DNA from 3 places in the Erwinia sp. LJJL01 genome. Region 1 is predicted to be linked to each of the others. Evidence: riboswitches for the same ligand, from Rfam matches in the RefSeq annotation. Region 1 holds a riboswitch; each other region holds the start of a gene.

The links. Region 1 has a riboswitch for thiamine pyrophosphate ahead of ACLI4M_RS18615 (TenA family protein). Riboswitches for the same ligand answer to the same signal wherever they lie in the genome.
Region 2: another riboswitch for thiamine pyrophosphate. It lies ahead of thiM (hydroxyethylthiazole kinase); the one in region 1 lies ahead of ACLI4M_RS18615 (TenA family protein).
Region 3: another riboswitch for thiamine pyrophosphate. It lies ahead of thiC (phosphomethylpyrimidine synthase ThiC); the one in region 1 lies ahead of ACLI4M_RS18615 (TenA family protein).

Annotation. Positions count from the first base shown of each region.
Region 1 is NZ_CP178576.1:3,758,253-3,763,657, forward strand. It holds gene ACLI4M_RS18600 (ABC transporter substrate-binding protein) at 1-58, opposite strand, end outside; gene ACLI4M_RS18605 (ABC transporter permease) at 81-848, opposite strand; gene ACLI4M_RS18610 (ABC transporter ATP-binding protein) at 845-1,573, opposite strand; gene ACLI4M_RS18615 (TenA family protein) at 1,570-2,250, opposite strand; TPP riboswitch at 2,327-2,429, opposite strand; gene ACLI4M_RS18620 (LLM class flavin-dependent oxidoreductase) at 2,531-3,556, shown strand; gene ACLI4M_RS18625 (MFS transporter) at 3,611-4,804, opposite strand; gene ACLI4M_RS18630 (DJ-1/PfpI family protein) at 4,801-5,405, opposite strand, start outside.
Region 2 is NZ_CP178576.1:162,174-167,578, reverse strand. It holds gene ACLI4M_RS01655 (GNAT family N-acetyltransferase) at 1-309, opposite strand, end outside; gene ACLI4M_RS01650 (AzlD domain-containing protein) at 403-726, opposite strand; gene ACLI4M_RS01645 (AzlC family ABC transporter permease) at 726-1,388, opposite strand; gene ACLI4M_RS01640 (helix-turn-helix domain-containing protein) at 1,492-2,040, shown strand; gene ACLI4M_RS01635 (carbonic anhydrase) at 2,049-2,780, opposite strand; TPP riboswitch at 2,976-3,074, shown strand; gene thiM (hydroxyethylthiazole kinase) at 3,109-3,900, shown strand; gene thiD (bifunctional hydroxymethylpyrimidine kinase/phosphomethylpyrimidine kinase) at 3,897-4,697, shown strand; gene fbaB (class I fructose-bisphosphate aldolase) at 4,852-5,405, shown strand, end outside.
Region 3 is NZ_CP178576.1:2,192,826-2,198,230, forward strand. It holds gene thiE (thiamine phosphate synthase) at 1-248, opposite strand, end outside; gene thiC (phosphomethylpyrimidine synthase ThiC) at 245-2,179, opposite strand; TPP riboswitch at 2,266-2,366, opposite strand; gene ACLI4M_RS11030 (Rsd/AlgQ family anti-sigma factor) at 2,505-3,011, opposite strand; gene nudC (NAD(+) diphosphatase) at 3,084-3,860, shown strand; gene ACLI4M_RS11040 (bactofilin family protein) at 4,120-4,833, shown strand; gene hemE (uroporphyrinogen decarboxylase) at 4,985-5,405, shown strand, end outside.

The sequences.
Region 1 (5,405 bases):
TAGCCTGGGCGCTGCACGCGGCGCCCAGCAGCAGTGCACAGAGGGTTTTTTTGAACATGGTTATGACCTTTTATAGTGTGTTAGTGGTTTTCAGGTGCCCAGTTAACCAGGCGCTGCAGCAGCGCATCGACCGCCAGCCACAGCAGAACCGTCATCAGGACCAGGATAAACAGCGCGGCAAAGCACTGAGCGGTCTGCATGCGGGCATTGGCATTCAGCATCACGTAGCCCAGTCCTTCGGCGGAACCGACCCACTCACCGATAATGGCACCGATAGGGGCTACCGCCGCGGCCATGCGCAGGCCGGAAGCGAACGCGGGCAGCGCGGCCATCAGGCGGATGTGGCGCAGCTGCGCCCAGCGTGAAGCGCCCATGGTGCGGGCCAGGTCGAGCCAGTCACGGTTAACGCGCCGCAGCCCGTCATAAAATGCAGAGGTGACCGGGAAGAAGATCACCAGTACCGCCATCGCCACCTTGGCGCTGATGCCGAAGCCGAACCACAGCACCAGCAGCGGAGCAAGCGCAAAGACCGGGATTGCCTGGCTGGTCAGCACCAGCGGCATCATCCAGCGCTGTAAACGCGGCGAGAAGGTCATCGCCAGCGCCAGCAGTGAACCGAGTAGTACGCCGATCGCCAGCCCGCTGAGCACTTCCGACGCGGTGATCAGGCTGTGCCAGGCCAGAAACGCCCGGTCATCCCACAGCGCCCTCGCCACCGCAACCGGCGACGGCAGCAGAAAGGCCGGGATATCGGTCAGCGTCGCCAGCCACCACAGCACCATCAGCCCGGCGAAGATCGCCAGCCCGCGCAGGCTGCGGGCGCGTTTTCCTGTGCAGTGCATCATCATCCTGCCGCCCTCAGCAGCTGTTGCAGCAGTTCACCCTGGCTTTTCAGCAGGTCAGGATCGTCCGGCGCGCGCGGTGGCTGCCCACCGATGGCGTGGCCGTCATCAATTCCCGCCGGGTAGCCGGAGAGGACCAGCAGCTGGTGGCTGAGGCGACAGGCTTCCATCGGGTCGTGAGTGATCAGCAGTACGGTATGGTCGCTGAGCAGGTCGGCGGCCAGCGTCTGGATCCTGGCACGCGTCAGGGTGTCCAGCGCTGAAAACGGTTCATCCATCAGCACTACCGGGCGCCGCTCGTACAGCGTGCGGGCAATCGCCGCGCGCTGGCGCATGCCGCCGGAGAGCGCCGCCGGACGCTCGGTTGCCTGCTCAGCCAGCCCGACCCGCTCCAGCAGATGCTGCGCCCAGGGCAGGTCGGCTTTTTCGCCGCGCAGGCGCGCGCCGAGCGTGATGTTGTCTATCACCGACAGCCACGGAAGCAGCAGATCCTTCTGGCCCATATACGCAATGCGCCCCGCCAGCGGCAGGCCATCGCTGCCGCACACCTGGCCCGCATCGGCGGTAGCCAGACCGGCGATGACCTTCAGCAGGCTGGTTTTGCCACAGCCGCTGGCGCCCAGCAGCGCCGCAAAGCTGCCGCCTTTGATGTCAAAATTGAGGTGTTGAAAGATAGTGCGCCGGCCAAAACTCAGGCTGAGGTCGCGCACGGCAATACCAGGGGGCATCATGGTGCGGGCACCGCATTCAGCCCCATCTGCCAGAAGGCCGCTTCCAGCCGGGTGGCGGTGGTGAAGATCTCGCTGAGGCTGGCGATGCGGCTCTCTGCTGCGCGCTGCTGACCCACCGTTTCCAGCAGCCCAATCGCCGCCTGCACGCCGCAAAGATAATCGGCATCGCCGTAGTTACGGATCCACGAGGCATACGGGCTGCCGTCGAGCCGGGTTTGCGGGTCGTTGAGCAGGCGCAGGCCGATTTCGGCATAGCCCGCCACGCAGGGTAGCAGAGCGGCCAGCAGCTCCAGCGCATCGCCGGAGTGGCCGATATCCAGCACGTAGCGGGTGTAGTTCATGGTCTCCGCCGCTTCCGGCTCGGCTGCCATCTGTGCTTCACTCAGCCCCCAGCTTGCGCAGTAGCCAACGTGCAGCGGCAGTTCATTGACGATAGCGTTGAGTGAGGCGGTGGCGGCGCGCATTTCCGGCAGGGTACGCAGCTTGGAAACCAGCAGGGCATAGGCGCGGGCAAAGTGGATCAGGAACAGATAGTCCTGGGTCAGGTAACGACGAAACGCAACGTCGGGCAGGGTAGCGTCAGCCAGCTGCTGCAAAAACGGGTGATCGACGTAGTGGTGCCATTCAGGGCCCGCCTGCTGGCGTAAACGGCCGTACAAACCCTGGCTGAAATCGATGTGGGAAACGGGGTGAGACACGGGACCTCCATAAATTCAGTGGAGATCCGGGCACGCAGAGGTATGAACAGGCACATGATCGATGCCAACCCGTCCCTTCGCTGGCATGACCCAGATCAGGTTCAAAGGGTTCGGCTTACGCCATCTCAGCCCATTACAGGACACCCCTCGGAGCAGCCTGTTATACGATATTTCATTTTTGATTACAATCCTTGCTTAGTCAGGCACGGCGAGTTAGGAATAGTATTATCTCCACGCAATTTCCACTCAGGAAAACCTTATGAAAAGTATTGGATTTCTGTCGTTTGGTCACTGGACACCTTCGCCGCAGTCCGGCACGCGTTCTGCTGCCGACGCGCTGTTGCAATCCATCGATCTGGCGGTCGCGGCCGAAGAGCTGGGCGCGGACGGCGCTTACTTTCGCGTGCATCACTTCGCCCGCCAGCTCAGCTCTCCGTTCCCGCTGCTGGCCGCCGTGGGCGCCAAAACCCGCCGTATTGAGATCGGCACGGGCGTCATCGATATGCGCTATGAGAACCCGCTGTACATGGCTGAAGATGCCGGTTCCGCCGATCTGATCTCCGGCGGGCGCCTGCAGCTCGGCATCAGCCGCGGTTCGCCGGAGCAGGTGATCGACGGCTGGCGCTATTTCGGCTATCAGCCCGCCGAAGGTGAGAACGAGTCGGATATGGCGCGTCATCACACCGAAGTGCTGCTCGACGTGCTGCGCGGCGAAGGCTTCGCTAAGCCGAACCCGCAGCCGATGTTCCCTAATCCACCGGGCATGCTGCGCGTGGAGCCTTACTCGGAAGGGCTGCGCGAGCGTATCTGGTGGGGCGCAGGCTCCAATGCCACGGCGGTGTGGGCGGCGAAGCTGGGAATGAACCTGCAAAGCTCAACGCTGAAGGATGATGAAACCGGCGAGCCGTTCCATATTCAGCAGGCGAAGCAGATCCGCGCCTACCGTGAAGCCTGGAAAGCGGCCGGACACGCCCGCACGCCGCGCGTCTCCGTTAGCCGCAGTATTTTCGCGCTGGTGAATCAGCAGGACCGTATGTACTTCGGCAACAGCGGTAAGGACGCGGATCAGGTCGGCTACCTCGACGAGAAAACCCGCGCCATTTTTGGCCGCAGCTACGCCGCCGAGCCGGATGTGCTGATTAAACAGCTGGCAGAGGATGAAGCGATTGCCGAAGCCGACACGCTGCTGCTGACCGTTCCGAATCAGCTGGGCGTGGATTACTGCGCGCACACCATCGAGGCGATACTGAAGCACGTTGCTCCAGGGCTGGGCTGGCGAAAATAGTCAGAACGGATAAAGATGCCAGGTCTCTTCAATCCCCTGCGCCCGATAAGATATTCATCCGGCGTGAGGGGTTGTTCTGGAAAAGATTATCCAACATCCAGTGACACAGAGACCTACCAGTAAAAATGGCAGCATAATGATATTGAGTTGATGCCATCCAAAGTACTCCAGAGCTGCAGCGGACAGCAGCGAAGCAGCTGACGAGAAGAGATAACGTAATGTTTCACTGGCCGTTTGGGCTGCTTTGCGCATGCTGGAATCATTTCCTAGCGAAAGAAGAATGGAGCTGGTGACGAAACTCAGATTCCAACCCACTCCGAGCAGGGCAAGTGACCAGTAGAATGTAGCCAGCTGAGTCCCTTGCATGCCAACCAAAGCAGCAAGTACTGTCAAACTGATCCCAATCATAAGGCTCATGCCGGCACCCAATTTGCGGAAAGTATAACCCGCCACTAGAGAGGGGGCATACATGCCGACTAAATGCCATTGCATGACGGCAGCACCCTCCTTCATCGTTAGGCCGGCCTTTACAATTGCCAGAGGTGCAGAACTCATCATTAACATCATGACGCTGGTAATCAGCACACCATTTATTGTGGCAACCAGATAAACGGGTTTCTTGAGGGCAGCATAATTGCCAGCCCACTCAGCCTTTGAGGCTTCTGCAAGTGCAGGCTTACCATCTGTCTTATAAAAACAGACTAACAGTAGTGCTGAGACCAGTATCAGAATACTCACAGTCAGATAGGAACCGGTAAAAAGTGAAGAGGGGTAGAGAGATGCGCTCCATACCGCCAGGCCCGGCCCGAGAAAGGCAGCAATCACTCCCCCTGCCAGCACCAGCGATACTGCAAACTGTTTCAATTCCTGTCTCACCAGATCACCTGCTGCCAGCCGGTAAAACTGTGCTGAGGCCTGAAAAGCGCCAACCAGTAAGCAACCCAGGCACAACCCCCAGAAGTGAGGTATTAATGTCGATATCGTTGAGATGAGTGCTCCAGCCACACCGATACAGCACCCTGTTAACAGTGCGTTACGTCTACCATGATAACGAATCTGCCATCCCAAAATGGGCATGATTAACGCACCACCCACGGTCAGTAAGGCAAAAGGAATGGTTGCTAGTTCAGGATGCAGTGTTAAAGACTGTCCAGCCAGACTGGTAATGGTAAGGTCTATTGAAATAGCTGCAGTAAACAGCACCTGGCAAAGAGTCAGGATCCAGACTTCTTTTGGCATGGAGGTCATCTTACCTCCAGACGTGCTGCTGCCCTTAGGGTTGCAGCCAGCCGGAGCAGCTGACGCTGTTCGGCATGGTGTTGCAGGCGCTCAACGCGCTCAGGAGTTTCCAGTTCTGTAAGCGTATAAAGTGGTTCAGGACCGTATTCAATTCCTAACTGGATATCCTTTACCGTCTCAGTTCCCAGCAGTCGCTCCATCACCGTCAAGGCGAGATCGATTCCAGCAGAAATCCCGGCACCGGTGATGCGGTTACCATCTACGACTACCCGCTGTTTAACCGGAATTGCTCTGAGGTATTCCAGCTGCAGCAGCGACATCCAGTGGCTGGTTGCACGGAAACCTTCGAGAAGACCAGCAGCGCCCAGCACCAGAGAACCGGTACAGACAGAAGCGATAACTGAAGCACTCGCAGCCTGACGGCGGATAAAATCCAGGGTCAGTTCATCATCCATCAGGGCTATCTGACCACTACCACCGGGGATGCAGATCACATCCAGCACCGGTGATGTTGCAAATGTTTGGGTGGGTAGAATTGACCATCCTGAACCGGTCTTTACGGGAAGGAGCGTTTTCCAAATCAGATGAACGTCGCAGCGGCTGCTGGCTG
Region 2 (5,405 bases), 1.2 Mb from region 1:
CTTGAGCGCCCCGGTAGAGGTAAAGCTGTTCTGTACCGCCTGCAACAGCGCGCTGCCCGCGCCGCTGCCCTGCCAGGCCGGGTCAATAAACAGGCTGTGCAAAAAGTTATCGTTATCCAGCACCGCGGCAAAACCCACGCGGTGCCCGTCCTCTTCTGCCACCAGCACGCGCTCGCCGAGCGTCACGCGGTCAAAATCCTCTAACTGCCATTCGGCGTCGTCCAGCCAGGTCCAGTTCGCCTTGCGCGAGGCGAGAAACAGCGTGCGCAAAAAGGGGCGGTCAGCTTCGGTAAACGGACGAATATTCATGATGAAACTCCTGCAGCAAAACGCCGTGTGGCAACGGCGCAGAGTTTATCGCAAAACAGCCGTTTCTGAAGAAGAAAAAGCGCGTAAAGGCGGTTAGCTGACCCCGGCATAACGCAGCAGGGCGGTGACCAGCGCCGCCGCGAAGATCACGACGATCAGCGGCGCCTTACGCCAGGCCAGCAGCACGGCCACGGCCACCCCAGCCACGCGGGCAATCCCGGCAAAATGTACCCCTTCATAGAAGGTATTCGCCAGGGCAACGGCAAACAGCAGCGTGGTGGCGGCATCGGAGAGCAGCGTGCGCGCATTTTCTGACAGCGCCATGCGGTTACCGAGTTTTGCTCCGGCAAAACGCATCAGCCAGGTGCCGAGCGCCAGAATCGCGATACCGCTGATGATCAAAGAGTGAGCGGGCATTATTTCCTCCTCGCCAGCAGGCCGGCCATCGACAGCAGCACCGGTAAGCCGACCGGAGTAAACGGCACTGCCAGCAGCGACAGCGCCGCGCCACAGGAGGCGCGCGTCAGGGTGGTACGAGACTTAAACGCCGGGATCACCAGCGCCAGCAGGATCGCCGGGAACACGGCATCCAGCCCAATCACGCTGGTATCGGGCAGCAGGGTGCCAATCAGGCTGCCGATCAGCGCCCCAAGCGGCCAGACGATCGCCACCCCTAGCCCGCACAGCCAGAATGCGGCCTTACGCTGCTGCGGCGTGGACTGCGACAGGCCAAATACCACGCTTTCGTCATTCATAATATGGCAGCCAAGCAGCGCGGAGAGGCGTGAACCGACCAGGTCGCGCACCGCAATGCCAAACGGAAAATGGCGGGCATTGACCAGCAGCCCGGCGGCGGCGGCGGCTAACGGATTGCCGCCGCTGGCAATAATGGCGATAAACATAAACTCTGACGCCCCGGCCAGCACAAACAGCGAGGAGAACAGCGGCACCCACAGCGGAAAACCGTAAGCCGTTGCCAGAGAACCGTAGGAAACACCCACCACGCCAACGGCAAGGCAGATCAGGTAGATCGCCTTACGCGTGGCGGGCGTCAGCGAGGAAAAATTGTGGCTAAACATGCTTTTCTAACCCTATCGAACGAAACTGCCATTATAATGAACGCATTAGAATAGGTTATCAAGACGAACGTTTCGTTCGTTTTAACGAACTGTGAGGTAAGGCATGACCCAGCCAATCGCCCTGATTGCCCAAAGCCTGGTGCGCGAGCGGACGCGCGCAGGGCTGTCGCTGGCCGAAGTCGCCCGGCGGGCAGAGATCGCTAAATCCACGCTGTCGCAGCTGGAGGCGGGTAACGGCAATCCCAGCCTGGAAACGCTGTGGGCGCTGTGCGTGGCGCTGAATATCCCGTTTGCTAAACTGCTGGAGCCGGAGAGCAATAAGACTCAGGTGGTACGGCGTGGAGAGGGAAGTAAAGTGGTGGCCGAGCGCGGCAACTATGAGGCCATTCTGCTGGCCAGCTGTCCGCCGGGCGCGCGGCGGGATATCTATCTGCTGATCACCCAGCCTGGCGAGGAACGCCTCTCACAGCCCCATATTCCCGGCTCTGTTGAGCATATTATCATCACCCAGGGGCGGGCGCTGGTGGGGCTGAAAGAGTCGCCGGAAGAGTTATTCCCCGGCGATTACATCTGCTATCCCGGCGATCGCCCGCATATCTTCAAGGCGCTGGAGCCGGATACGCTGGCGCTGCTGGTGGCGGAGCAGGGATAGAAAAGCCTTTACTCGACTACCATACGGCCATTCAGCGGCTGCACCGGGCGATTGTTGCTCTGTGCCAGCGCTTTCTGGAACTGCGCCAGCTGTGCTGCGGACAAGGTGACCGGCTTTTTCATCACCAGCCAGCGCAAGCCCTCTGTGCAAGGTGGTGTGGTCAGCGAGCCGCTGAAACGGTAGTAGTGTAGATCGGTCGGGAACAGGGGTTTCAGGTCATAACGCTCATCCAGCTTCACACTCTGGTTTAACTTAGCCGGAATGCGCTTAAGGATGGGATTGAGAGCACTGTTTTCCGCACCCACTTCAAACATCACCGCAACTACCGCCAGTGAACCACTGGCATCCGCATGCACAAAGTGCACCTCCAGCGGATAGCGCTTGCCGTTGATCAGGTTTTCGCTCGGCGCATGGAAGTGGTACTGGCGCAGCCTAAACATCCTGTTATCCAGCTTGAAATCATCTTCATCATCCACGGTGACCTGTAAGGTATGGCCGTTATTCACCAGGCTTTCCGCCTCAGAGTGATAATCCATTTCTAGCGCGGGAAGATTCGCTTTAGTGACAAAGCGGATATCAATGGGTGACTGAAACTGACCAATTTTACAGGTGGCGAACTTTTCGCTCAGATTCCCCCAGTTTTCTGGTCCAGCCTGGCCTTCATAGGTCCAGTGCGGCGCTGTCTCTGCACTGGCTGATGCAGACAGGGCGAGTAGTGTTGCGGCAATAAAAAGTTTCATTTCTGTCTCTATTATTTGGATGTATTTGCGGTGTTGGCACGGTTAAAGAGGTGGGATTATGGGCGTTGCGCAACCTGTCACCTACGAGATGCGTCTGGTATTCGGATGCATGACAAATGGGTTTACAAGATAGCGCCATCCCCCGTATTCTGTGGATTCGCTACCAGCGCAATGAATTCTAAAATTTAACGATTTATCAATGACTCGGGGTGCCCGACCTAACCGTCCGGCTGAGAAAAACCCGCATAACCTGAACTGGATAATGCCAGCGTAGGGAAGTCAGATGCCCGACCGGCATCGCCTTCTTGATCGCCGGTTGGGAGTAATCATGATCCAACCTCAAAGCCTCAGCCACGCCGACGTGGCCCACTCTCTGGCGCTGTTTCGCCAAAAATCACCGTTAATCCACTGTATGACCAATGACGTGGTGCAAACCTTTACCGCCAACGTGCTGCTGGCGCTGGGGTCCTCCCCGGCGATGGTGATCGACCCGGATGAAGCCGCGCAGTTCAGCGCCATCGCCGATGCCTTACTGGTCAACGTCGGCACGCTAACGCATTCGCGCAGTGACGCGATGCGTGCGGCGATCGGCGCTGCGAATGGCGCCGGACACGCCTGGACGCTGGACCCGGTGGCGGTCGGCGCGCTGGATTTCCGCAGTGAATTCTGTCAGCAGCTGCTGGCGAGCAGGCCCGCCGCGATTCGCGGTAATGCTTCCGAAATCATGGCGCTGGCAAAACAGGCGGTCAGCGGGCGTGGCGTCGACAGCCTGCATCCGTCGGATGCAGCGTTACAGGCCGCCGAAACCCTAGCGCTTGCCAGCGGCGCGGTGATTGCGGTAACCGGCGAGGTCGATTTTGTTACCGACGGGCGGCGCACGCTAAGCGTGAGCGGCGGTTCGCCATTGATGACTCGCGTGGTGGGTACCGGCTGTGCACTGTCGGCTGTGGTGGCCGGGTTTGCCGCGCTGCCGGGCGACCGTCTGGTGAATGTCGCCAGTGCCTGCCGCGTGGTATCGCTGGCTGGCGAGCGTGCTGCCGCGCAGGTGAAGGGGCCGGGCAGCTTTATCCCGGCGTTTCTCGATGCCCTGTACCAACTCAATCCGGAGGCGCTGGTATGAAACGTATCAACGCCATGACTATTGCCGGTACCGACCCGAGCGGCGGGGCGGGTATTCAAGCCGATCTTAAGGCGTTCTCCGCGCTGGGCGCTTACGGCACCAGCGTGATCACCGCGCTGGTGGCGCAAAACACCACCGGGGTGCAGTCGGTGTATCGCATTGAGCCGGATTTTGTCGCCGCGCAGCTGGATTCGGTGCTGTCCGACGTGCGCATCGACACCATTAAAATCGGCATGCTGGCGGAAAGTGCCATCGTCGACGTGGTGGCCGATCGCCTGAAGGGTGCCAGCGCACCGTGGGTGGTGCTGGATACGGTGATGCTGGCGAAAAGCGGCGATCCGCTGCTCTCGGTGGAGGCCGTTGCCACGCTACGCGAACGCCTGCTGCCGCAGGTATCGTTGATCACCCCAAACCTGCCTGAAGCTGCGGCTCTGTTACAGTGCCAGCCCGCGCGCAACGAAACCGAGATGCGCGCACAAGGGCGGGCGCTGCTGGCGCTCGGCTGCCAGGCTGTGCTGATGAAGGGCGGCCACCTCAGCGAAGAGGAGAGCCCTGACTGGCTGTTAACCCGCGAGTTAGAACAGCGCTTCACCGCACCGCGTATTAACACGCGCAACACCCACGGCACCGGCTGCACGCTCTCGGCGGCGCTGGCAGCGCTGCGTCCGCGCCATGATAACTGGGTAACGACGGTGCAGGCCGCCAAGCAGTGGCTGCAGGGGGCGCTGGAGCAGGCTGACTCGCTGGAAGTCGGCCACGGGCACGGCCCGGTGCACCATTTCCATCAGTGGTGGTAGCGCGCACCCCCTCACGCTTTTTAGTGCGGATCCTTCTGAAAAATGGAGTCAGCAATTTGCCTTAATGGACGTTTTAGGTTCACCCTGTTGAGGTCAGTCAGTCTGACCCGCGGGCCGCTTCGCTGCGGCCTCCACAACTTTGACAGGAGTTACCATGACGGACATCGTACAGTTACTGGGCAAAGAAGCAGACTCTCTTTTGCAACATCGCTGCATGACTATTCCAGCGGACAGCCTCTATCTCCCGGGCGCGGATTATGTTGATCGGGTGATGGTGGATAATAACCGCCCGCCAGCGGTACTGCGCAATATGCAAACCCTGTACAACACCGGACGTTTAGCCGGGACAGGTTACCTCTCTATCCTGCCAGTCGATCAGGGCGTTGAGCACTCTGCGGGGGCCTCCTTCGCCGCCAATCCCCTCTATTTTGATCCGAAAAATATCGTGGAGCTGGCGATTGAAGCCGGATGCAACTGCGTGGCGTCCACCTATGGCGTGCTGGCGTCGGTATCGCGCCGCTATGCCCACCGCATTCCGTTTATGGTCAAGCTGAACCACAACGAAACCCTGAGCTACCCCACGCAGTACGACCAGACCCTGTACGCCAGCGTCGAGCAGGCGTTCAACCTCGGTGCGGTGGCGGTCGGTGCCACGATTTATTTCGGTTCTGAGCAGTCGCGTCGCCAGATTGAGGAGATCTCCGCCGC
Region 3 (5,405 bases), 1.6 Mb from region 1:
ACGCCATACGCCTGATATTTGATCGCCAGCCGCCAGTAATCGTTAATAAACAGCCGCGCCTGGTAGCGCTTGCCGAGGGCGATCGCTTCGGCAATCTGCTGTTCTACGGCTTCATCCGCACGGTCTTTAATGCGCAGCTGGATAGTGCGGACGCCCGCCTCCAGCAGGCGCGCAATCCATTCCACGGTATCGACAACCGGGTAAAGGCCCAGGCGGGCGGCGGTTGCGGGAAAGGCTTCACGGCTCATATTTTTTCCTCTGATTTCAGGGCATCGGCGCGGTGGTAAAGCTCAGCGCCACGGTGGCGAAACTCTTCTGACATCTGCGCCATACCGACTTCGATCGGCTGCGCTTCAGCCTGCTGGCGTGCGGCGTATTCGCGTACTTCTTGGGTGATTTTCATCGAACAGAATTTTGGCCCGCACATTGAGCAGAAGTGCGCGACCTTACCGGATTCCTGCGGCAGGGTTTCATCGTGGTAGCTGCGTGCGGTATGCGGATCGAGCGCGAGGTTAAACTGATCTTCCCAGCGGAATTCGAAGCGCGCTTTGGACATGGCGTTATCGCGGATCTGCGCGCCGGGATGGCCCTTAGCGAGATCGGCGGCGTGCGCGGCGATTTTGTAGGTGATTAACCCCTGTTTGACATCTTCCTTGTTTGGCAGGCCGAGGTGCTCTTTTGGCGTGACGTAGCAGAGCATCGCGCAGCCAAACCAGCCGATCATCGCGGCACCAATGCCGGAGGTGAAGTGGTCATAACCGGGGGCAATATCGGTGGTCAGCGGGCCGAGCGTGTAGAACGGCGCTTCGTGGCAGTGCTCCAGCTGTTCGGTCATATTGACGCGGATCATCTGCATCGGGACATGACCTGGCCCTTCGATCATCACCTGTACGTCATACTCCCAGGCAATTTTGGTCAGTTCCCCGAGCGTGCGCAGCTCTGCAAACTGTGCTTCATCGTTGGCATCCTGAATTGAGCCGGGGCGCAGACCATCCCCGAGCGACAGCGATACATCGTAGGCCGCGCAGATCTCGCAGATTTCACGAAAATGCTGATACAGAAAACTTTCCTGATGATGTGACAGGCACCACTTCGCCATAATCGAACCGCCGCGTGACACAATGCCGGTCAGGCGTTTGGCGGTCATTGGAACGTAGCGCAGCAGCACGCCAGCATGAATGGTGAAGTAGTCGACGCCCTGTTCCGCCTGCTCCAGCAGGGTATCGCGGAAAATTTCCCAGTTGAGATCTTCCGCCACGCCGTTAACTTTCTCCAGCGCCTGATAGATGGGGACGGTACCAATCGGCAGCGGGCTGTTACGCAGGATCCATTCGCGGGTCTCGTGAATGTAGCGCCCGGTGGAGAGGTCCATCACCGTATCTGCCCCCCAGCGCGCCGACCACACCAGTTTTTCTACCTCCTCTTCGATAGAGGAGCTGACCGCCGAGTTGCCGATATTGGCGTTAATTTTCACCAGGAAATTGCGCCCGATAATCATCGGCTCCGATTCCGGATGGTTGATATTCGCCGGGATGATTGCCCGACCGCTGGCCACCTCCTGGCGCACAAATTCGGCGCTGATATCCTGCGGCAGCTGCGCGCCAAAGCTGTGACCCGGATGCTGTTGGCGCAGCACCTCGCTACGAATGCGCTCGCGGCCCATGTTTTCACGGATGGCGATAAACTCCATTTCCGGGGTAATGATCCCCCGCCGTGCATAGTGCATCTGCGTGACGCAGCGCCCCTTTAGCGCCCGACGCGGGCGTGGAAGGTGATCAAACCGCAGGTGATCCAGCCCCTCATCGGCCAGGCGCTGCTGGGTCCAGGCGGAGCTAAGCTCTGTGACCTCCTGAGAATCGCCACGCTCGGCAATCCAGTTCAGGCGCAGCTTGCTGAGCCCGGCACGCACATCCACCGTTGCCTGCGGGTCGCCGTATGGCCCGGCGGTGTCGTAGACCGGAATCGGCTCGTTGGCTTCGAGTTCAGGGTTATCCTTACTGCCGCCTGACACTGTCGGGCTGAGCTGGATCGCGCGCATCGGCACGCGGATATCGGCACGGGAGCCGGTCAGATAGATACGTTCAGAGTTAGGGAAAGCAGTGCCCTGCAGCGAGTCAATAAACTGCTGTGCGGCGGCGCGTTGTTCACGACGATGGGTTTTTTTAGTAGCAATAGACATAGCAAGTTCCTGTTTCATCGGGAAGTTTGCTTGCCTGGAGGCGGGAGTAATAAGAACGATACGGAAATACGCATCCGTAGCGTAATAACAGATTTACTCTTGTTCCCTTCGCAGGTACTAACCTGATCAGGTTCCGCGGATCCCGAATTAACGGTCTCAGCCCCTTAGGGCACTCCGACAAGATATCGATTGGTTTTCTGGTTACTACGCCAGAATTCCCAATCTCGAATTGACAATACGTAGGGGCGAGGCATGCCTCGCCCTAACCCCTCAAGCATAAAGGGGCTTTTTGCAAACTACAAGAGGATCACATTCTGATAACGTTTCAGGCAGGGCGTGCAAGGGAAGATTGATTGGCAGCAGGTTGAATATCAGAGCCTTTTTCTAAAGCCAGTTTGATGAATTTATCCTCCAGCGTAAATCGCGCCTCCAGGGCTTCACCAACGGTAGAGAGGGCTTGCTGAAATTCCAGGCAGTTATCATGGTCGATAGCCGTTTCCAGATACGAGTCATAGACCTTCATGATCTGTTCGGTATTCGCCTGGAGTGATGGGTAGATCAGCGCGGCTTTTGCCAGCTGCTCAGTCCCATCCATCTCTTGAATAAAACGTTCATAAACGGTGAAATGCCCGGTGGAGAGGTAATCCACAAGGTTCTGGCAAAAGGTATCCAGCGCATTTTCATCAAGCGTAGTCATCGATTCCTTGTTAGGCTTGATGCCAACCATCTGGTAATACGCGACCAGCAACTGCTTACGCGCGTGCAGACAAAAATCGACCAGTTCACTGCAACCGCCGACGCGCGCGGTGAGATTTTCTAACTGGTTAAGCATGTTCAACTCCGTGAGTGTTATTTTTAACGTCTGACCTCAATCCAGTTTAAAACTGAGGATGATGAAAAATTTATGGAACGTGAAATTTTAAGCGTAGACGCTGGCTGGTGGATTGTCAGCCAGGAACACAAAATTTGGTTACCAAAAGGCGAATTACCGTACGGTGGGGCCGTTGAACTGGACCTTGTGGGATCGACAGGATCGATAATTGGTGAGTGGCAGGGTGAACCGGTATGGCTGATCCGTGCCACCCGACCGCAGGAGATGGGATCGTTACGTCAGCTGCTGGATCAGGAGAGTGGCCTGTTCCAACTCGTCGGGCGCGGTATTCAGCTGGCGGAGTTTTACCGCTCGCACCGCTGGTGCGGCTACTGCGGCCATGAAATGCACCACAGCAAAACAGAGTGGGCCTGCCTGTGCAGCCACTGTCGCCAACGCTACTATCCGCAGATTGCGCCGTGCATCATCGTGGCAATCCGCCGTGGCGAAGAGATCCTGCTGGCGCAACATACCCGCCATCGTAACGGCATCTATACCGTGCTGGCCGGATTTGTCGAAGTGGGGGAAACCCTGGAGCAGACCGTGGCGCGTGAAGTGATGGAAGAGAGCGGGATCAAAGTGAAAAACCTGCGCTATGTCTCCTCCCAGCCCTGGCCGTTCCCGCAGTCGCTAATGATGGCGTTTATGGCCGACTACGACAGCGGGGAGATAGTCATCGACCCGAAAGAGCTGCTCGACGCGGGCTGGTATCGCTTTGATGCGCTGCCGCAGCTACCGCCGGCAGGAACCGTGGCACGCCGCCTGATCGAAGATACCGTCGCCTTGTGCCGGGCAGAAGCAGAATCCTGATCACCCCGTTGCTTTATTTCTGCAATAAATTCAAATATTATCGGGCTCAAGGATGAGCCTGCAAATAAATAAGAAAAATCCATAATTAAAAGCGGTTAAACAATACAGCCTCACGTTATTGGATTTTTTTATTTTTATTGGTTTATTTTTTCCAGAAAGTACGTGAATTGTGATACGGCGATTATTCTGCTGAAGATTAACACGTGCCGGGAGCATAAGGATGATGTGTGGGAAAACAGACTGTATTATCAGGTCAGACATGAAAAAAAATTGGCCGCTGTGGGGGGTTTGGATATTCTGGGGATGTGCGATCGTCGCCTTTGCGCTGTCTCAGAAAAGAATCATGTACCTCCTGGCTATCGCCGCAGGACTCTGTATTTTATTTTTATTTATCTTATCTTTGCACAAAAAAAGGATGGTTGCTCACGTGCTTAATTTCTCCAAAAAAGACCGCGATGCAGGCGTAGGTAAAAATGCTCCTGCCCTGAATACTGAACCCGCTAAAGCCGCTACTAGTGAACGTCATGACGACCTGATGATTAAAGAAACGACTATTTCACTCGGCTCGGTATTGCGGGGGGAAATAACCAATGAAAATAATATTACGGTTAATGGTACGGTCGAAGGAAACATTACCAGCCAGAAAATCACGCAGATTGGTAAAGAGGGAAGCGTTGTCGGCACGGTGAAATCCGCAAAGCTCGTCATTAACGGTTTAATTAAGGGAAGCTGCCACGCGGGAAGCGTCACTATTATGTCCCGTGGCCGGGTAGAGGGGGAGATCTACACGAACGAGCTGGCTATTGAAAAAGGGGGGGCCTTTATTGGTATGTCTCATCAGGTTGAAGATGAGATGTCACTAGCCAATAAGAGAGAGAAAAGGCCGACTGAGGCCAGCCATAAAGCCCCTGCTGCGCTGGCTGCCGTTGAAGATAATCCTCTGAGCTCCCAGGCGTTAACCCTCACAAAGTAAGCTGATAACCTGCCTTAACCCTTTGGCTGCACCAAGATTGCACGACTACAGTAGGGGGGAGGCTCTCTTTGCGGTGCATTTTACTGCGCAGCCTCACGGTCAATTCCAGTAAATGTTACACTACAGGCATGACTGGAGAGAGAGCCTTAAGATGAGCGAATTGAAGAACGATCGTTACCTGCGCGCCCTGTTGCGCCAGCCGGTTGATGTGACCCCGGTGTGGATGATGCGCCAGGCCGGCCGTTATTTGCCGGAATATAAAGCCACGCGTGCCGTGGCCGGTGACTTTATGTCGCTGTGCAAAAATGCCGAACTGGCCTGCGAAGTCACGCTGCAACCTCTGCGCCGCTACGCGCTGGATGCGGCGATCCTGTTCTCCGATATCCTGACGATCCCCGATGCGATGGGCCTGGGGCTGTATTTCGAAGCGGGCGAAGGTCCACGCTTCTCTAACCCGATTACCTGCCGTGCCGACGTAGAAAAGCTGCCCATTCCCGATCCTGAGCAGGAGCTGGGTTACGTAATGAACGCGGTGCGCACCATTCGTAAAAACCTCAACGGCGAAGTGCCGC